2 regions of the Paenibacillus sp. ICGEB2008 genome follow, and region 1 is predicted to be linked to the other one. Evidence: riboswitches for the same ligand, from Rfam matches in the RefSeq annotation. Region 1 holds a riboswitch; the other holds the start of a gene.
What was found. Region 1 has a riboswitch for ZMP and ZTP ahead of C400_RS0112125 (TIGR01440 family protein). Riboswitches for the same ligand answer to the same signal wherever they lie in the genome.

Region 1 (3,415 bases):
CTTTATTAGGCCATGTGACGACCTATTTCGCAGGGGGATTACTCATCCTTTTGGGCGGGCATATGGTGTACAATTCCTTCAAGGGAGACGGCGTACACGTATTGGATCATCGGTCGCCTTTGGGTCTTTTGCTATTTGCACTTGGGGTGAGCATTGACTCATTTTCTGTGGGAGTGTCCCTGGGGATGTTCCAGAGTGACCTGGTGCTGACTGTTCTGGCCTTTGGTTTTTGCGGGGGAGCGATGGCGATGCTGGGGCTGTTACTGGGGCGCAAGGTCAGCCGCAATCTGGGGGATTATGGAGAAGCGGTGGGCGGTGCCGTTTTGCTGGCATTCGGCTTTATGTTTATGTTTTGATTTTAACGTAGACAGTGTAAAATAAATACAGGATTTGAGTAATCCTCTGTTTATATATTTTTTCAACATACGGGGGGTGAAGACGTTGAAGAATATCTTATTTGTATGCACAGGGAACACCTGTCGCAGTCCAATGGCTGAGGGGATGCTACGTAAGTTGGCTGCTGAGCATGGACTGGAACTGGAAGTGCGTTCCGCTGGAGTAGCTGCGATGGACGGGGCGTCGATATCCCGGCATGCAGAGGCGGTTCTACGTGATCACGATATATCGGATCAGATCACTTCAACCCCTTTAAGCGACGGACTTGCCGAGTGGGCACATCTGATCTTAACCTTGACGCAAGGACATAAACAGCATGTCATTCAACGGTTTCCACAAACGGCGGGCAAAGTATTTACGCTGAAGGAGTATGTGGAGGACCGGGACGCAGTGCTGAAGGACGTACAGGAATTAGACGGCTTGTATGCTTCACAGCAGTTGATGGCTTCACTTGGACAAGAGCTATCAGCGCAGGAACGTGAGCGAATGATTGAATTACATCAACGGATTCCGGGCTTCGATATCTCAGATCCGTTTGGCGGTTCGCGGGAGGACTACGATGTCACAGCTGCGGAAATCCGTGTAGCTTTGCATAAGTTGCTGGACAAGCTAAAGGGATCTTCCGAATAAAGTCGGTACCATTCCTCTATTTTGTACGGAATCTGTTGATTTTCGACAGTTAATCCGTTAAGATAAGGTGGAAAAATGAGAATCCGATGTAACTGGCGACAAAAGTGGGATTAACCACGATGGAGCATCGGATATACGGCCGGTCGCCTGGGCAAAAGAGCAATTCCACATAGGTGTGGACTGCTCTTTTTTCGTATACGAGCTACAGCAGATCTTCTGTTGCCTTCTTGTTCTTCCATTTTTTCTGCTCGAAATCTGAAACATCGGCTATAATATAGTCAGATTGTGATCAGGAGAGAGTGTGTTGAACTTGGGGCATGGGACCATGCCTAGTCTCTGAGAGGCTGTTCAACCAAAGGAGGTTCCAATGGTAGAACAATTGGATCATGAAATTTCACTCGAAGCACAGACCGCTTCTGTCGTGCGGGAAATTGCAGAAGTGGCCAGTCTTAAAGCTGGTCGCCTGCTGGTTATTGGCGCAAGCACGAGTGAAGTAGCTGGAAGTCGGATCGGCACAGCAGGAGCGCTGGATGTGGCTCAGCAAGTGTTGTCTGGAGTAGAATCCGTTCGCAGAGAGTATGGCTTTGATGTGGCGTTTCAATGCTGTGAGCACTTGAACCGAGCACTGGTCGTTGAACGTTCTCTACTGGAGCGATTAGGCCTGATGGAGGTTGCGGCTGTTCCTGTTCGTACAGCAGGGGGCTCTATGGCTACTGTTGCCTATCGCTCTATGGACGATGCGTGTCTGGCGGCGAATGTGCAGGCTCATGCCGGGATAGACATCGGTGAGACGCTGATTGGCATGCATTTGCGCCCGATTGCCGTTCCGTTTCGCCCAAGTCTTCGCTGGATTGGTGAAGCACGTGTGACGGCTGCGTTCACTCGTCCTCCGCTTATTGGCGGACAACGGGCAGTGTACAGTCTGGAACAAGAAGCCGGTGGAAACTGCGATTAGCATTTGGCATGTCGGCATGTTTGTACTGATCTTTTTTGCATTGATGATGAGGTACCCAACAGAGGAGCAGGCATTTGCTTGTATACCCAACAATTTGACCATGGAGAGGGAGTAATCAATCATGATGGAACATCTGCGTAAAAGTGACCCGGCAGTGATGGAAGCAATGGGGCTTGAACTGAAACGGCAACGCCACAATATCGAGCTGATCGCATCTGAGAATATCGTCAGTGAAGAAGTAATGGAAGCCATGGGCTCCGTGCTTACCAATAAATATGCTGAAGGTTATCCGAACAAACGCTACTATGGTGGCTGTGAGCATGTAGATATCGTCGAAGATATTGCACGTGACCGTGCGAAAGAACTATTTGGCGCCGAGCATGCGAACGTGCAGCCTCACTCTGGAGCGCAGGCTAACATGGCGGTATATCTGGCAGCTCTTCAACCTGGAGATACTGTACTGGGTATGAATCTGGCGCATGGCGGCCACTTAACACACGGAAGCCCGGTTAATGCCTCCGGTTTGTTGTATAACTTTGCTGCTTACGGTGTACGTGAAGACAACTTCCGCATCGACTATGATGAAGTGCGCAAAGCAGCCTTCAAGCACCGCCCTCGTCTGATCGTAGCTGGTGCAAGTGCATATCCGCGTACTATCGATTTTGAAGCCTTTGCTTCCATTGCTAATGATGTAGGTGCTTTATTCATGGTGGATATGGCACATATCGCAGGTCTCGTGGCAGCAGGGATTCATCCTAGTCCGGTTCCCCATGCTCAATTTGTGACAACAACGACACACAAAACGCTGCGTGGTCCGCGTGGGGGTCTAATTCTGACTCGCAAAGCGTGGGCGCAAGCGATTGATAAAGCTATCTTCCCTGGTACTCAAGGAGGACCACTGATGCACGTGATCGCGTCCAAAGCAGTTGCTCTGGGTGAAGCGCTCCAGCCATCATTCAAAACCTATGCGCAAAACGTAGTTCGCAACGCACAGGTGCTGGCTGAGACATTGCTGGCAGAGGGAATCAACATTGTATCCGGTGGTACGGATAATCACCTGATGCTGTTGGATACTCGCAATTTGAATATTACAGGTAAAGAAGCGGAGCATGTATTGGATTCCGTGGGTATCACGGTCAACAAAAATGCTATTCCTTTCGACCCAACGAGTCCGTTCGTTACCAGCGGCATTCGTATTGGTACACCTGCTGCAACTTCTCGTGGTATGGATGAAGAGGCTATGGTTAAAATCGGTAAAATCATTGCTGATACTCTTAAAAATCCAAAAGATGATACTGTATTGTCCAAAGCAAGCCAAGCGGTGGGCGAGTTGACAGACAAGTTCCCGATCTATCCAGGAACACAATACTAATTCATCGCCATTCCTTTTAATCTTTATATGATAAGGCTGTTTTCCTTTCGTTAGCGAAGGGA
Region 2 (3,415 bases), on a different contig from region 1:
CCGGCCGCCCACACCCTGGGACTGATCAGTAATAACGTAATTATACTGAGTAATAGACCACGTCTTTTCATACGATTTTCCTCATTTCTTGATCAATGTGTATAAGAGAAAAAGTAATCTTAAAGAATATCCCTAATCCATAGACGAAGAAGGTATAGAAAAGTTTTCCAAATATAATGAATCAAAATAAAATAACCTCCAAATCCAACAAATAGAGATGGATTTGGAGGTTATTTCTGTTAGCAAGTAGGTAGAATATATGGGTTAGCACAGCTAGTGCGTAGTATGAGCTAACTACTTGCGATTCGACTGCGTACGGTCAACAAGGTTTGCTCTTTAATTTGTCCGATTTCACGGAGGATTGTGGCTGTTTTGGCTTCGTAGGATTGTTTGACATCCAAGTCTTTTAGCGAGGCAAGGTTAATATCAATGGTGAGCAGGGCGGATTGAGCGGCTGCTTCAAACAAAATCGCACCGATGCCCAGATCGGAGATCACATTTTTATTGGATATTTCCACAATGTTGTAGGCTTGTGATAGTCCGTCCCGGCATACTTCCAGCAGGCGCATAGGTACCTCAATGGCAGCAATCACAGCTGTTTGTAAGGAATGGGTACGATAGCGCTTTTTTTCGTCTGTTTCTTTGGGCAAACGCAGCGCGGTCATGTACTGTTCAAAGGATTGGATGTCTGCAGCCATCAGTTCCTCACAATGCGTAGACAATCTTTCCATACTGCTAATGACTTGCACCATTTGTTCACGGAATTGCGTGTATTTTTCTCCTTGTGAAAGGTTGGCGGTCATGGAGGTCATCGCTGCGCCTAGTGCCGCAGCCAGCGCGGATACACTTCCTCCACCAGGGGTAGGCGCTGCACTTGCAGCTTCTTTCAGAAAATGTCCGATGGACTGGTTCCACGACAGTTCACTCATGAATAAACCACCTCTCTGGAGTAATGTTGCAGACGTATCGCTTTGAGCAGATTTTTGTACAAAATTGCGGTCGTTAGGGTGCCCACGCCACCAGGAACGGGAGAAATGGCATGTACCTTTTCTACAACGTCCTGAGCAGCGTCCCCCACAATTTTACCCTCCAGCGTCTCATTAATTCCTGCATCCACGAGAATCAGACCTGGGTGAACCATATCCTGCGTAATCACATCAGGACATCCGACTGCGACGAAGGCAATGTCTGCATGGCTCAGATGCTCTGCAATATCACGCGTACCTGCATGACAGGCGGTGACGGTGGCATTTTCTCTTTGCAGCATGTGGAAAAGGGGAAGTCCCACTGTTTGCCCGATGCCCACGAGCGTGACATTTTTGCCTGTCAAGGAGTGGCCGTAATGCTTGAGCAGTTCAATACAGGCTTGAGGTGTAGCGGGGTATAGCCCTGCGTCACCCGTAACGGTAGCCAGCTTGTTATTAGGTGTAATTCCATCAATATCCTTGTAGGGGGCGATGGACTGCTTAATAACGGAGGCAGAAAGATGTTGAGGAAGCGGGAGTTCCAGCATAATGCCATGTACATGGGATGCATCATTTAGGGTACCGATCACGTGCAGAAGTTCGGCTTCGCTTACATGACGATTAAAAGTATGGAGATGAAATGAGATGCCCAGCTTCTCTGCTATTTTTTGCTTGGTCCGTGCATAGTATGCAGATGCCGGATCACCCTCTACCAACAGGGTTGCCAGATGGGGACGGTGTCCTTGCTGTTTCATTTGCTCTACTTGGGAACGGATCGTTGCATACACTTGCTCAGCTGCTTCTTTGGATTTCATGATAATAGCCATAGTCCGAGCCTCCTCTGAATTTATCGCATAATGGAATCAACAGGGTGTCATGGTCTTAGAAAACGAAAAAAAGTATTTGCACAAGGTCGTCAAGACAGACGAATCCTCTGCAAATACTTCTCCCAGGCGAACGGTACGCTTGATTGTATGCTCCCTCGTGGTTCATTCCACTGACTTCGCCAGTCACATACAGCGTTATATATCTTATATTTTAACAAAATAACAGCAGAAAAGAAACCCGTGAACATTTGCCAAACAGGTTTGGTTAGTTGTCTATATGACAAATGTCATATGCCTGAACTGACGTTTATGACTACAGCAGATACAGCGGTCTCCTTATACTGAGCTTAGATCAACATGTACGCCTGACAGGATTAAGGTATGGGCTGCATTTTAAAGGAGGATCATAATGGGTATGACACAACTCCCGTTAGCTCAATTGAAAAAAAATATGGCTCCCTACGAGAAAATAAACACGAAATCCAGCGTTCTGCAACTGTTCAATACCTTGGGACCGCTGATCCTATTGTGGTATGCCGCTTATCTTAGCCTAGCGGTTTCTTACTGGCTGACGCTTCCCATTACCATTATTGCGGCAGGGTTTGTGGTACGGACGTTTATTATTTTTCACGATTGTGGTCATCAATCTTTTTTCAAAAGTCGCAAGCTGAACGATATTGTGGGAACGATTACAGGTATTATTACGCTCTGCCCTTATCACCAATGGAAAAATAGTCACGCGATCCACCATGCAACCAGCAGTAATCTGGATAAAAGAGGCACAGGTGATATGTGGGTGCTCACGGTAGAAGAGTACACAGCAGCTTCCACATGGACACGGCTGGCCTATCGTATATATCGAAATCCTTGGGTTATGTTCGGCCTAGGTCCAATCTATACTTTTTTGATTTCCTATCGGTTTAATGTCAAGACAGCCAAACGTAAGGAAAAGATAAACACCTATGTGACGAATATATCCATTGTTGCATTGTATGCACTGTTGTGCTGGGCTATTGGTTGGCAGGCATTCCTTCTGGTACAGACGCCTATCTTTTTTGTCTCTGGTATGTTGGGAATCTGGCTGTTCTATGTGCAACACCAGTTTGAGGATTCGTATTTTGAGCATGATGAAGAGTGGAGTTATATTAATGCGGCCGTCGAGGGCAGTTCTTACTACAAGCTTCCTAAAGTATTGCAATGGATTACAGGTAATATTGGTTTTCATCATGTTCACCACTTGAGCCCGAAAGTACCAAATTACAATTTGGAGAAAGCGCATGAAGCGACACCGTTGCTGCAAAAGGCGACCACGATTACGGTGAGTAGCAGTCTGGAATCTTTGAAGTTCCGACTATGGGATGAAAGTACCAAGACCTTTCTGACCTTTAAACAAGTAAAGCCGCTGCTTAGCAAACGTGTTGGCACTTCAAAGCCCATCCCTACGCCTGTTGTAGGCACGGAACGAAAATAACGTTGTACGGAAATTGGTATGTTAAAATAAGGGGTATCTAAAGTAGAAAAGGGTGGCAGGATGCAAAAGTGGTATCAGATTTTCCAAAGAAATACGGGGCTTAGCCCTTATGTGTGGGTTGTCTTTTATATCCTGCCCTTTTATTATTTTAG

Region 2: another riboswitch for ZMP and ZTP. It lies ahead of C400_RS0105485 (bifunctional 5,10-methylenetetrahydrofolate dehydrogenase/5,10-methenyltetrahydrofolate cyclohydrolase); the one in region 1 lies ahead of C400_RS0112125 (TIGR01440 family protein).

What each region holds. Positions count from the first base shown of each region.
Region 1 is NZ_AMQU01000011.1:140,888-144,302, reverse strand. It holds gene C400_RS0112135 (manganese efflux pump MntP) at 1-356, shown strand, start outside; gene C400_RS0112130 (low molecular weight protein arginine phosphatase) at 442-1,026, shown strand; ZMP/ZTP riboswitch at 1,105-1,186, shown strand; gene C400_RS0112125 (TIGR01440 family protein) at 1,394-1,981, shown strand; gene glyA (serine hydroxymethyltransferase) at 2,103-3,353, shown strand.
Region 2 is NZ_AMQU01000007.1:110,452-113,866, forward strand. It holds gene C400_RS0105475 (stalk domain-containing protein) at 1-71, opposite strand, end outside; gene C400_RS0105480 (cyclodeaminase/cyclohydrolase family protein) at 291-929, opposite strand; gene C400_RS0105485 (bifunctional 5,10-methylenetetrahydrofolate dehydrogenase/5,10-methenyltetrahydrofolate cyclohydrolase) at 926-1,792, opposite strand; ZMP/ZTP riboswitch at 1,906-1,989, opposite strand; gene C400_RS0105490 (fatty acid desaturase) at 2,202-3,263, shown strand; gene C400_RS0105495 (sensor histidine kinase) at 3,324-3,415, shown strand, end outside.